DNA from 2 places in the Stenotrophomonas maltophilia genome. Region 1 is predicted to be linked to the other one. Evidence: riboswitches for the same ligand, from Rfam matches in the RefSeq annotation. Region 1 holds a riboswitch; the other holds the start of a gene.
What was found. Region 1 has a riboswitch for glycine ahead of EZ304_RS08860 (trimeric intracellular cation channel family protein). Riboswitches for the same ligand answer to the same signal wherever they lie in the genome.
Positions count from the first base shown of each region.

Region 2: another riboswitch for glycine. It lies ahead of gcvP (aminomethyl-transferring glycine dehydrogenase); the one in region 1 lies ahead of EZ304_RS08860 (trimeric intracellular cation channel family protein).

Region 1 is NZ_CP037858.1:1,949,392-1,956,132, forward strand. It holds gene EZ304_RS08835 (hypothetical protein) at 1-114, shown strand, start outside; gene EZ304_RS08840 (XVIPCD domain-containing protein) at 111-1,751, shown strand; gene EZ304_RS08845 (hypothetical protein) at 1,743-2,180, opposite strand; gene EZ304_RS08850 (nuclear transport factor 2 family protein) at 2,184-2,615, opposite strand; gene EZ304_RS08855 (GIY-YIG nuclease family protein) at 2,755-3,030, opposite strand; glycine riboswitch at 3,071-3,160, shown strand; glycine riboswitch at 3,174-3,277, shown strand; gene EZ304_RS08860 (trimeric intracellular cation channel family protein) at 3,362-3,979, shown strand; gene EZ304_RS08865 (MdtA/MuxA family multidrug efflux RND transporter periplasmic adaptor subunit) at 4,265-5,431, shown strand; gene EZ304_RS08870 (multidrug efflux RND transporter permease subunit) at 5,428-6,741, shown strand, end outside.
Region 2 is NZ_CP037858.1:1,263,022-1,269,762, reverse strand. It holds gene gcvP (aminomethyl-transferring glycine dehydrogenase) at 1-2,287, opposite strand, end outside; glycine riboswitch at 2,350-2,452, opposite strand; gene EZ304_RS05865 (multidrug effflux MFS transporter) at 2,753-3,979, shown strand; gene EZ304_RS05860 (siderophore-interacting protein) at 4,121-5,017, shown strand; gene EZ304_RS05855 (hypothetical protein) at 5,087-5,479, shown strand; gene EZ304_RS05850 (M2 family metallopeptidase) at 5,599-6,741, opposite strand, start outside.

The sequences.
Region 1 (6,741 bases):
GCAGACGGGATGTCACCGGCTGCAGCGGACGAGTACGTCGGCCTCATCGCATCCGTGCGCGAAGCGCTGAAGATGTGTGGACGCACCGCCAACGGCAAGGAGAACAGCCCATGAGCACCGCACCGCAGGATCGTCCGCAGCTCAGCGATGCGCAGCTGCGCACACTGGCCTACTTCGCCATCGGCGTGGCGTCCGAGGGCAGCAACGCCGGCCGCAACGTGGCCTACCAGCTGTCCTTTGCCGGCAACATCAGCGGCAATGTCATGACGCCGGTGGGCAACAGTGGTTTTTCCATCGGCACGCTGCAGACCGATCTGGGCCAGCACCCGGAGGTGGCGACCCAGCTGGTGGACGCCTATCAGCGCTGGGCGCGCCAGCAGCAGCCCTCGCTGGAGCTTGATGCACGCCAGCGGCAGCAGACGGTTTCCGACCTGCAGCGCGATGGCGACGGCATCAGGGCACAGAATGGGCGCGCATTGGATGGGACCGTCCGCGGACATCTGAACACCTTCCTTGCATCCAGCGACGGCGTTGCGTTCGTGCATGCACACGATGTCAGCCAGGTCGACCGACTGCTCCGCCACGGCGATGGCCGCCGGGATCCTGGCGGCGCGATGCAGCAGCTGCGCGGCACGGACCTGTACCAGCATGCGTCGCTGGATGACCAGGCCAAGCTTGCCACCATGCTGATGAAGCTGGAGAACCAGGCAGGGTTGAGCCGCTATCCTGGCGTTCTGCGGTCGATTGCCAGCGGCGATCTGGCCAGCGTGGATGACGTCAAGACACGGATCGACGGCATGCTTCCCAACCGCGTCGTACGCGGCAGGGAACAGCCCGACTACCTGGAAAGCGGCGTGGAGCACGCCCTGAAGGGCACCGAGGTCTTCAACCGGTTGCGAGCCGCAGGGCCAGGCAATCCGATGCGCGATGTGTTCGCCGGTGTCTCCGCCGACCCGCTGGCCAGCCCGGTGGCGCTGGCTGCCGATCGCGTACACCCCGAGGCCCTGCATCGCTACGAAGTGGTCAAGACCCTGTTCCTGCAGAACACCGAGGCACCGGCCTACCTCGATGCCCTGCAGCACGGGCGCTCACATGCCTGGGGCCGCCCGCAGGCGGCCGGCAGCTCGCCGGCCACCGCCGGCCTGTACGCCTCCGGCGATGATCTGGTGATCTGGAACCGGGACGGTCGCGGCCACGCTTTCATCGATGGCCAGTGGTCCACCGTGCCGCGTGCGGAACTGCATCGCCAGCAGAATGCCGACGGCTCCATCGACCTCAACCGCGCCCCGCGCAACGGGATGCCCGAACAGCTGCTGCACGTCGAACCCGCACAACCGGAGCGACGGCGTGCCGCGCTTTCCGACCCGCTGCTGCAACAGGCCGAGGAGGCGGTGCGGCGCCTGGAGGACAGCCGGGCCCAGCCTTTCGGCGAAAACGCGCAACGCCTTGCAGCCAGCTCGACCTGCCTGGCCCGCGAGGCCGGGCTGACACGCATCGACCATGTCGTGCTGGGCGCCTCGCCTTCGCAGGATGGCAGGGCGGAAACGCTCTTCGTCGTGCAGGGCGATCCGTCCGACCCGGCCCATCTCAGGGCACAGATGCCGGCCGCGCAGGCATTTGCCACCCCCGTGGACACGTCATTGGCGCAGTTGCAGACGATGAATGACGCACACCGACAGACCGATGCGCGCTCCCGGCAGGAGGAGCTGGATCACCAGAGCACCCTGTCCCAGCAGGCCCGGTCAGTCTGATCCGCGCCCATGCAACGGTCGGGGCGGGCAGTACCCTTCGGCCCGCGCCGTGCCGGCGATCTGCCGTGACGACCAGTGCCGGGTGATCCAGATGGTCAGTGCTGCCGAGCTCAGGTGCCAGCGCAGCATGCTGTGGCGTGGATGGTGGCCGAGGTGGACGCGTGCGATCCAGGAGGCTTCGAGCTCGACATCCGGCACGTTCACCTTCGTATTCACCCCCACGTGGCGCGCCGTGAATCGCCATGGATCCATCGGTACGTGGTGGGCATAGGTCGCAGCACCACACGCGCCGCCGCTCCGCGCGGAATCGACGGGTTGCGGCCGGCCCTCGGCCGCGACCAATCCCAGCAGATACAGCAGGCCCGGCAGCAGGGCCAGGAAGGTCAACAGCAGAAACAGCGCGATCCACGCCCGGCCCGCCGCACGCATCGGTCACTGCGCCTTCGGCTTCGGGTACCACAACGCGTTGACGATGACCCAGCGCTGCTCGAAGCGCCCCATGTGGAAGTAGTCGACGAACCACGGTGTTTCCAGCCGCACCGAGGCGGCGTTGCCGGTCACATCCAGTACCGTGCAGCGGCGGTCCCATTGCTCCTTCGGGGTCTTCAGCGCGCCCTGCTTCGTCAGTGAGACCAGTTCTTCCTTGGACATCCGGCGCAGTCCAAGGCGCTCATCGGGTGTATCACCGAGGACCGCGCGCTTGGCCAGGTCCGGGTGCAGGGACCGGGCGACGCGCTGTGGGTCCGCCTCCAGCTGGCCGTCGACGTAGTCATGGCAGGTGGCTTCGATGGCCGCGATGGTGGCCGGGTCGGCGGCGGGGCTTGTGGCTGCGGAAAGGGCGAACAGCAGGGCGATCGTGGACATCCGGGTCTCCGGCGCTGAGGGCTGGGCGATCATGGCACGTGCAAGCCGCATCCAGGCATGGCGTGGACCTACCGTAGAGCCGAGCCCATGCCCGGGTCCTGCAACGGGCAGACGGAACAGCAGCCGAGCGCGGGCTCGGCTACAGAAGTCCAGCGTCCAGGGCCTGCAGCCAGGCCAGCTTGCGTTCGCGCGGCTGCTGCTTGAGTTGCCATTCGGCGCGCGAGGCGGCGGAACGGTCCGGGTATTCGCGCACGGCCAGCACGCGCAGTGGCGGCCGCGACCGTGTGTAGCGCGCGCCCTTGCCCGCCTGGTGGGCGGCGAAGCGTGCGTCCACGTCGGTGCTGATACCTGCGTAATAGCTGCCATCGCGGCATTCGAGCAGGTACAGGAACCACGGGCGGGGGGACGGGGCCATGCCGGGATTATGCCGTGCTGCACTGCAGCGGATATACTGGCGGCCGAATGCAGGAGAGAGGCGCCGCGCTGGCGCCCGCCGAAGGCGCAGGCTCCCATGATCGCTCAGGCCGGTGGGCTGGAATCCCACCAACCATGCATTCGACTCGCCGAGCTGGAGAGAGGTCACCGGGCATGCCCGGGACGATCCGCCGAAGGGGCACGCGGCCCACGCCGCTGAACTCTCAGGCAAAAGGACAGCGGGAGCGGCACCGGTCATCGTCATCCCGTCATTGCGCAGGCAGTGGCGGTAGTCGCGCATGGCCGGCCCCACCGCGCCCGGAGCCTGCCCCATGCTGCTGTCCATCATCTACCTGATCGCCATTTCCGCTGAAGCCATGACCGGCGCGCTGTCCGCCGGCCGCCGCCGCATGGACCTTTTCGGCGTGGTCATGATCGCCTGCGTCACCGCCCTTGGTGGTGGTTCGCTGCGCGACATCCTGCTCGGCCACTACCCGCTGGGCTGGGTGAAGCATCCCGAGTACCTGGGCTTCACCGTGTGCGCGGCGCTGATCGCTACCTGGGTGGCGCGCTGGATGCACCACTTCCGCCGCACCTTCCTGGTGCTGGACGGGCTGGGCCTGATCGCCTTCACCCTGATCGGCTGCTCGATCGCACGCGAGGCCGGCCATGCCACGCCCATCGTACTGATTGCCGGCATGCTGACCGGTGCGTTCGGTGGCGTGCTCCGCGACATACTCTGCAACGAAGTACCGCTGATCTTCCAGAAGGAGCTGTACGCGATCATCGCGCTGCTGACCGGCGCGGCGTACCTGTTGCTGCTGCACTGGGGCGTGGCCGACGCCACCGCGATCCTGTGCTGCCTCGGCGGCGGCTTCGCCCTGCGCCTGCTGGCAATCCACTACCGCTGGGAAATGCCGAAGTTCGTCTATCACGACGAAGTGCATTGATGGTTTGACGGTGGTGCCGGCCGCTGGCCGGCAACACTGCATACGCCCGCAGATTCCAGCAGGTTGCCGGCCAGCGGCCGGCACCACCGATTGCGTTGCATGACCAAGGTCACGCGGCGACGGTTCGCGTAAACCGCTACCATTGGCACCCCGTCGCACGCGCGACGGCATCCAGCCACGCCGCGCCCGCGGCCCCGCCAGACACTCCCTCCCCGCTGCCCGTGGTGCCCGTGAACGCGCCGACGGGCCCGCATGTCCCTGCGCGCGCAGGGCGCAGGATGCCCCATGTCTGTCGCCGAAAATTCCCGCTTCCGCCGTGCCCGCTCGTTGTGGGCGGTGCTGGCCCTTGCCCTCGTCGCCGTTCTGGCGTGGTGGCTGTGGCCCCGGAACGACGCCGGCAGCCGCGACGATGCACCGGGCAAGACGGTGCCGGTACGCGTGGCGCGCGCCAGTGCCGAGCCGCTGGTGCTGCGCCTGAAGGCGGTCGGTACGGTCACCCCGCTGCACAGCGTGGTGGTGCGCAGCCGCGTGGATGGCGAACTGCTGCGCCTGCACTTCCAGGAAGGGCAGCAGGTGAACGCCGGCGACCTGCTGGCGCAGATCGACCCACGCCCGTATGAAGTGAAGCTGGCGCAGGCCCAGGGCACCCAGCAGCAGAACCTGGCCGAGCTGGAAAACGCCGAACGGCAGCTGCAGCGCTACCGCGAACTGCAGAAGCAGAACTACGTGTCCGGGCAGGAACTGAGCGACCAGCAGAGCAAAGTGCGCCAGCTGCAGGGCCGCCGGCTCAGCGACCAGGCGTCTGTTGATGAAGCACGCCTGCAGCTGCAGTACACCCGCATCACCGCGCCGGTCAGTGGCCGCGTCGGGCTGCGGCGGTTGGACGTGGGCAACCTGGTACGCGCCAGCGATGCCGAAGGCCTGGTGACACTGGCGCAGACTGCACCGATCAGCGTGCTGTTCACCGTGCCCGAACCCGAGCTGCCTGCACTGCTCGATGCCGTGCAGGCGCAACCGTCGCTGGCGGTGGAAACCTGGGACCGCGAAGAACGCCGGCAGCTGGCGCGCGGCTCGCTGTCCAGCCTCGACAACCGCATCGATACCACCACCGGCACGCTGAAGCTGCGTGCGCACTTCGACAACCACGATCTGGCGCTGTTTCCCAACCAGTTCGTCAACGTACGCCTGCAGCTGGGCGAGCAGCCCGCCCTGCTGATTCCCGATGCCGCCGTACAGTTCGGCAGCCAGGGCAACTACGTGCATGTCGTCGGCAAGGACAACACGGCGCAGCGGCGCGTGGTAGTGCTCGGCCCTGCCGATGACGGCCGCGTGGCCGTGCGTTCGGGCTTGGCCGCAGGTGACCAGGTGGTGATCGAAGGCATCGACGGACTGGAAGACGGCACGGCGGTGGAGATCATCGCCGGGGAGGCCGCGACCAAGGCCGGCGCATGAACCTCTCGCGTCCGTTCATCCTCAGGCCTGTCGCCACCACGCTGCTGATGGTGGCGCTGCTGCTGTCCGGCGTGCTGGCCTATCGCCTGCTGCCGGTGGCTGCACTGCCACAGGTCGACTACCCGATCATCCAGATCACCACGCTGTACCCCGGTGCCAGCCCGGAACTGACCACACGCACGATCACTGCGCCGCTGGAGCGCCAGCTCGGGCAGATTCCCGGCCTGAAGCAGTTGTCGTCGACCAGTTCCGGCGGTGCGTCGGTGATCACCCTGCAGTTCGGACTGGAGGTGTCGCTGGGCGTAGCCGAACAGGACGTGCAGGCCGCGATCAACGCCGCCGGTAGCTTCCTGCCCGGCGACCTGCCCGTGCCGCCGGTCTACCGCAAGGTCAATCCGGCCGATACGCCGATCCTGACCCTGGCGGTGACCTCGCAGGGCCTGTCGCTGCCGCAGGTGCATGACCTGGTGGATACGCGCATCGCGCAGCGCCTGGCGCAGCTGCCCGGTGTCGGCCTGGTCAGCCTGGCCGGTGGCCAGCGCCCTGCCGTGCGTATCCAGGTCAATCCGGCGGCACTGGCCGCCAACGGCCTGGGCATGGACCACATCCGCACCGCCATCGCCGCGGCCAACGTCAACCTGCCCAAGGGCAGCTTCGACGGCCCGATCCGCGCGGTGATGCTCGATGCCAATGACCAGATGCGCAGCGTGGATGAGTACCGTGCACTGGTGCTGGCCTGGCGCGACGGCGCGCCGCTGCGGCTGGGCGACGTGGCCACCATCACCGATGGCGCCGAGAACCGCCAGCTGGCGGCGTGGAGCGGCACCACCCCGGCAGTGCTGGTGAACATCCAGCGCCAGCCCGGTGCAAACGTGATCGCCGTGGTCGAACAGGTGCGTACGCTGCTGCCGCAGCTGCAGGCTACGCTGCCGGCCGGCGTGCAGATGAACGTGCTGAGCGACCGCACCGAATCGATCCGCGCGTCGGTGCGCGGCGTGCAGAAGGAACTGGTGCTGGCCATCGGCCTGGTGGTGTTGGTCACGTGGGTATTCCTGCGCAACCTGCCGGCCACACTCATTCCCAGCGTCGCGGTACCGCTGTCGCTGATCGGTACCTTCGCAGTGATGCTGCTGGCCGGCTATTCACTCAACAACCTCACGCTGATGGCGCTGACCATCGCTACCGGCTTCGTGGTGGACGACGCCATCGTGATGCTGGAGAACATTGCCCGCCATCTGGAAGAAGGTGAAAGCCCGCGCGAAGGCGCGCTGAAGGGGGCGGCCGAGATCGGCTTCACCCTGGTGTCGCTG
Region 2 (6,741 bases), 690 kb from region 1:
CCATCATCGCGATGTACATCCAGCTGATCGGCAGGATCGAGGCGCTGCCGAAGCTGGCCGCGCTGACCATGCCGACCGGGCCGTTGTCACCCAGCTTGCCCGGCAGGAACGGGGCCAGATGCTCCTTGACGGCGCACGGGCCGACGCCGGGGCCGCCGCCGCCGTGCGGGATGCAGAAGGTCTTGTGCAGGTTCAGGTGCGAAACGTCCGACCCCCACTTGCCCGGCTTGGCCACGCCGACCAGGGCGTTCATGTTGGCGCCGTCGGTGTACACCTGGCCGCCGTGCTGGTGGATGATCTCGCAGATCTCGACCACTTCCTCCTCGAACACGCCATGCGTGGACGGGTAGGTCATCATGATCGCGGCCAGGCGGTCGCTGTACTTCTCGGCGTTGAGGCGGATGTCCTCGACGTCGACGTTGCCGTTGGCATCGGTCTTGGTGACCACGACCTTCATGCCGCACATCTGTGCCGAGGCCGGGTTGGTGCCGTGCGCCGAGTCCGGGATCAGGCAGATGTCGCGGTGGCCTTCACCGCGCGAGCGGTGGTAGGCGCGGATCGCCAGCAGCCCGGCGTACTCGCCCTGTGCGCCGGAATTCGGCTGCACGCTGACCGCGTCGTAGCCGGTGCATTCGACCAGCATCGCTTCCAGCGTGTCGATCAGTTCCTTGTAACCCAGCGCCTGGTCGGCCGGCACCAGCGGGTGGATCTGCGAGAACTCCGGCCAGGTCACCGGGATCATCTCGGCGGTGGCGTTGAGCTTCATCGTGCACGAGCCCAGCGGGATCATCGTGCGGTCCATCGCCAGGTCCTTGTCGGCCAGCGAGCGCAGGTAGCGCAGCAGCTCGTGCTCGCTGTGGTGGGTGTTGAACACCGGGTGGGTCAGGAATCCAGACTGGCGCAGCAGGCCGGCCGGCAGCGCGTCGGCGGTGCTGGCATCCAGCGCGTCGACGTCCAGCGCGGCGCCGAACACGGCAGCCACGGCAACGATGTCGGCGCGGGTGGTGGTTTCGTCCAGGCTGATGCCGACCGAGTCGCTGTCGATCGCGCGCAGGTTGTAGCCGGCGGCGCGGGCCTTGGCGTGGATCTCATCGGCGTGCACGCCGGTGACATGCAGGGTGTCGAAGAAGTCGCCACCGACCTGCACGCCGGCACTGCGCAGCGCTGCGGCCAGGATCGAGGCCAGGCGATGGGTGCGGCGGGCAATGCGGGTCAGGCCTTCCGGGCCGTGGTAAACGGCGTACATCGAGGCCATCACCGCCAGCAGCACCTGCGCGGTACAGATGTTGGAGGTAGCCTTCTCGCGGCGGATGTGCTGCTCGCGGGTCTGCAGGGTCAGGCGGTAGGCCGGGTTGCCCTGGGCATCGACCGAAACGCCGATCAGCCGGCCCGGCATCGAGCGCTTGTAGGCGTCACGGCAGGCCATGAAGGCGGCGTGCGGGCCACCGAAGCCGAACGGCACGCCGAAACGCTGGCTGTTGCCGACCACGATGTCCGCGCCCCATTCGCCCGGGGCGGCCAGCAGGGTCAGGGCCAGCAGGTCGGTGGCCACGGCCACCAGGCCGCCGCGTGCGTGCACGGCATCGACCAGCGCCTTGTAGTCGCCCACCTGGCCGAAGGTATCCGGGTACTGCAGCAGCAGGCCGAAGGCTTCCGCTTCCAGCGCTTCGGCCGGGGTGCCGACGCGCAGCACGATGCCCATCGGCTCGGCGCGCGTACGCAGCAGTTCCAGCGTCTGCGGATGCACGGCGTCGTGCACGAAGAAAGTATCCGACTTGGACTTGGCCGAACGCTTGGCCAGGGTCATCGCTTCAGCAGCTGCGGTGGCTTCGTCCAGCAGCGAGGCGTTGGCGATTTCCATGCCGGTCAGGTCGGCGCACAGGGTCTGGAAGTTGATCAGCGCTTCCATGCGGCCCTGCGAGATTTCCGCTTGGTACGGGGTGTAGGCGGTGTACCAGGCCGGGTTTTCCAGGATGTTGCGCAGGATCACGTTCGGCGTGTGGGTACCGTAGTAGCCCTGGCCGATGAAGCTGCGCAGCACGGTGTTCTTGTCGGCGATCGCACGGATCTTCGCCAGTGCCTGCACTTCGGTCATCGACTCCGGCAGCGCCAGCGGCGCCGGCGACTTGATCTTGGCCGGCACGATGGCATCGGTCATCGCATCCAGCGACGCGTGGCCGACGACATCGAGCATCTGCGCGATCTCGGCGTCGTTGGGGCCGATGTGGCGCTCGACGAACGCATTGTGGTGCTCGAGCTCACGCAGGGAAGGGGTGTTCTGGGACATGGCGAAGGATCCGTCAGGAAAGGGCACACGCACGGGCACAAGCCGCCGGTCGGCGGTCTGCGGGGCGCCCCTCTGTCCTTTTGCCTGAGAGTTTAAAAGTGCGGCGGACCGCAGCTTCGTGCCCCTTCGGCGCCGGATCGAACCGGTCTCTCCAGAGTTGTGTTACGGGTGGTATCGGGCCTGAGCGATTACGGGCGTTGCGCCTTCGGCAGCGGTGTTCCGCTTCTCCCACCGTGTTGCCCGCTGATTATAGCCCGTTGCGGGCGCGGCGGCCGCCTCCGCGCCAGGTCACCGCGCCTGAATGGCCGATGGCCCGGTCGTGCGTTTTGTGCAGTGCTGCATGGCGTCGGGTGCAATCCCCGCCTATGATGGGCGGATACCCGAATTCATCTGGCGCCGTCCCCGTTGCAGCGGGACCGGCGCCCGCCGTGCGTGCCCCGCATGGCCCTGCCGGACGCTTCCTCCATGACCGCTGCCGTTGCTCCCTCCACTCGCCGCATGGCCCTGCTGCTTGCCGGCCTGGCCATGTTCGGCCCGTTCTCGATCGACACCATTTTCCCCGCGTTCCCGCAGCTGGCCCAGCGCCTGGCAGTGGACGAGGTGGCGGTGCAGCAGACCATCAGCGTGTACCTGCTGTTCTACGGCCTGATGAGCCTGGCGCACGGCCCGCTGTCCGATGCCTGGGGCCGCAAGCGGGTGATCCTGGGCGGCCTGGTGGTGTTCGTCGGCGCCTCGGTCGGCTGTGCGCTGTCCACCGACCTGACGACGCTGCTGGCGTTCCGCGCGCTGCAGGGCCTGTCTGCGGGTGTCGGCATGATTGTCGGCCGCGCGGTGATCCGCGACCTGTACCACGGCCACGATGCGCAGCGGCTGATGAGCCAGGTGTCGATGCTGTTCGGCATCGCCCCGGCGATCGCACCGATCATCGGCGGCTGGATCCTGCTCAGTGGCGCCGGCTGGCCGCTGATCTTCTGGTTCCTGGTGGTGTTCGGGCTGGTGCTGCTGGCGGCCACCGCGCGCTTCCTGCCGGAAACCCACCCGGTCGAGGCACGGGTACCGCTGTCGCCGCGCGTGCTGCTGCGTGACTATGTGCGCATCGGCTTCAACCCGCGCTTCCTGCGCCTGGCGCTGGCCGGCAGCATCGGTTTCGGCGGCATCTTCCTGTACATCTCCTCGGCACCGGTGTTCGTGATGCAGCACCTGCATCTGGGCGAGGGCGGCTTCGCCTGGCTGTTCATTCCCACCATCGGCGGCATGACCACCGGCTCGTTCCTGTCCGGGCGCATGGCCGGGCACACCACGCCCACACGCCAGGTCGCCATCGGTTTCAGCCTGTGCGCGCTGTCGGCGCTGCTGAATGTCGGCTACGTGGCGCTGTCGCCGCAGTTCGTGCTGCCGTGGGCGGTGCTGCCGATCTTCCTGGGCGGCATGGGCATGTCGCTGATCTTCCCGATCCTGGCCCTGGCGGTGCTGGACATGTACCCGCACCAGCGTGGCCTGGCATCGTCCCTGCAGGCCTTCGTGCAGCTGATGATCAGCACGGTGGTGGCTGGCGTGGTGTCGCCGCTGCTCAGTGCCAGCCCGCTGCACCTGGCACTGGGCCAGGCTGCGTTCTTCGGCGCCGGATTCGTGTTCTGGTACTGGGAGCACCAGCGCGAGCGCGCGGCGCAGGCAGTCTGCACGGGCCATTGAGCAGTGCGCAGGGGTAGTGCGGGCCGCGCTGTCTCCAACGCTTGCGGCCAGGAACGACCGGACTAGGCTGGGGACTCCAGCCAGCCGGTGCGTGGATGCACGACAGCCAGCCGATCCGATGTCGTTGCATGAGGTTCCCCCATGGCTGCGCAGCAGACCTATCGCCTGTTCGAGGTGGCGCTGAAGGAGCGCCGCGTTCTTTCCCCTTCCCTTGACCGCATGGTGTTCACCGGTGCCGACGTGGCACGGATGAAGACCGAAGGCCCGGACCAGCGCATCAAGGTGTTCTTCCCCTTGCCCGGCCAGGACGTGCCGCAGGTCCCCAGCGGTGAAGACTGGTATCCACGCTATCGCGCGCTGCCGGACGACCAGCGCCCGCCGATGCGCACCTACACCATCCGCCAGCTGCGTGCCGAGCAGGGCGAGGTCGACGTTGATTTCGTGCTGCATGGTGAAACCGGGCCGGCCTCGCGCTGGGCCATCCGCGCGCGGCCGGGCGACCGCGTAGTGCTGCTGGCCCCCGATGCGGACTGTGCCGACAGCAGCGAAGGCTGGGAATGGAAGCCGCCGGCGGGTGTCGGCCAGGTGCTGCTGGTGGCGGATGAAACCGCGCTACCGGCGGTAGCCGGCATTCTCGAGGAACTGGCCGCGCTGGCCGATCCGCCACGCACGCTGGCGCTGCTGGAGGTCGCCCAGGCCGGGGATGCGGTGCCGTTGAAGGCCCCGGACACGGCCGAGCTGGTCTGGCTGCCACGCGGGCAGGCGGCCTACGGACAGCCTCTGTTGCAGGCGGTGCAGGCGCGCCTGGCAGCGGCCTCGAGCGTGGCCGCAGGCGACGAGCTGGAAGAGATCGACATTGACGCGCAGATCCTGTGGGAGCAGGCCGATGCCAGCGTGGCCGGGCCGCTGTATGCCTGGGTGGCAGGCGAGGCGGGGTCGGTGATGGCGGTCCGTCGCCATCTGGTCCGCGACTGCGGGCTGGACCGCCGCGCGATCACCTTCATGGGCTACTGGCGGCACGGCAAAGTGCTGGACTGAGGGGTGTGAAGCGGTGCTGCGGGCGGGGTGCGCTATCCTTGCGCCCCCCTTTCGCAGCGGTACCGCACCATGTCCACCAGCTCCAAGACCCGCCGCGACCAGCGCCGTCGCCAGGAAAAGCAGGCCGCCAACAAGGCCGCTGCCCAGGCCTCGCCGGTGGAGCCGCATGCGGAACTGCGCGATGCGCAGCGCACCCTGCTGGCCGGTGTCGTGCGCCGCGACGGCGAATGGGTGCTGGGCATGGATGGCCGCATTGCCGGCCACAGCGAAAGCGCCGCACAGGTGCTGGCGCTGATCATGCAGGCCGGTGAGCTGCACGAACGCAATGGCACGCCGGTGCGCCTGATGTACTCCGACGCGCTGCGCGATGCCGCACAGGCCGAAGCCAGGGAGAAGGGCCAGACCTTCGAGGAATTCAAGGCCGAGTTGGCCGCTGCGATGGCGGCCAAGAAGAACAGCTGATCGCTGTTGCGGTAGAGCCGGCCGCTGGCCGGCTGCCAGACGCATTTCCACCGTGCAGTTGCCGGCCAGCGGCCGGCACTACCGGAAAGGGGCGGATCCTCGCGGACCCGCCCCTTCTTTCATTTTGCCGCCGGGGCCGCGTTGGCCTGCCAGCCGCACATCTGGCCTTCGTTCTGCTGCTTCAGCCACTCGTTGACCGGCGTGAAGTACTCGATCATCGGGCCGGCATCGAGCTTGTCGGTACCGGTCAGCTCCTTCAACGTGGCCTGCCACGGCTGGCTGGCACCCTTGCTCAGCATCGCCCAGTACTTCTGGCCGGCTTCCTTGTTGCCGTAGAAGGTGCACTCATGCAGCGGGCCCTTGTAGCCCGACGCGTCGCACAGGCCCTTGTAGAACTGGAACTGCAGGATGCGCGCCAGGAAGTAGCGGGTGTAGGGGGTGTTGCCCGGCACGTGGTACTTCGCGCCCGGGTCGAAGAACTCTTCGCCACGGGTGCTGGCCGGGGCCACGCCCTGGTACTTGGCCTTCAGGTCCCACCACGCCTTGTTGTAGTTGTCGGCGGTGATCGAACCGTCGAATACGCCCCAGCGCCAACGGTCGATCATCAGGCCGAACGGCAGGAACGACACACCGGACAGCGCCATGCGCATCTGGTTGTTGATGACCGCCTCGCGGCTCTCTGTCGGCGCGTCGACCAGGCCGATCGAGCTGAGGTACTTGGGCGTCATCGCCAGCACGATGGTGTCGCCGATCGCTTCATGGAAGCCATCGTTGGCACCGCCCTGGAACAGCGGCGGCAGCGGGTTGTAGGCCAGGTCGTAATAGATGTGGCCCAGCTCGTGGTAGATGGTGGTGAAGTTTTCTTCGTTCGGCTTGATGCACATCTTGGTGCGCACGTCGCCTTCCATGTTCATGTCCCAGGCGCTGGCGTGGCAGACCACGTCGCGGTCATCGGGCTTGATGAACTGGGTTTTTTCCCAGTACGACTGCGGCAGCGACGGCATGCCCAGCGACACGTAGAAGTCCTGCGCGCGCTCGGTCATCTGCTTGGCGGTACGCAGTTCGGCCTCGCGCTGCGCCTTGTACTGGGCAGCCACGTTGGCGTCCTTGCCGGCCTTGGCCAGCGCCGCGCTCAGGTTGGTCTGGTACTGCTTTTCCAGTGCCGCGGTGATGTCCAGGCTGCCAGCGCCCGGGTAGGGTTCCAGCTGGTCCCACAGGTTCGACCAGTCCTGCTGCCACATGTTGCCGAGCAGGTGCGCGGC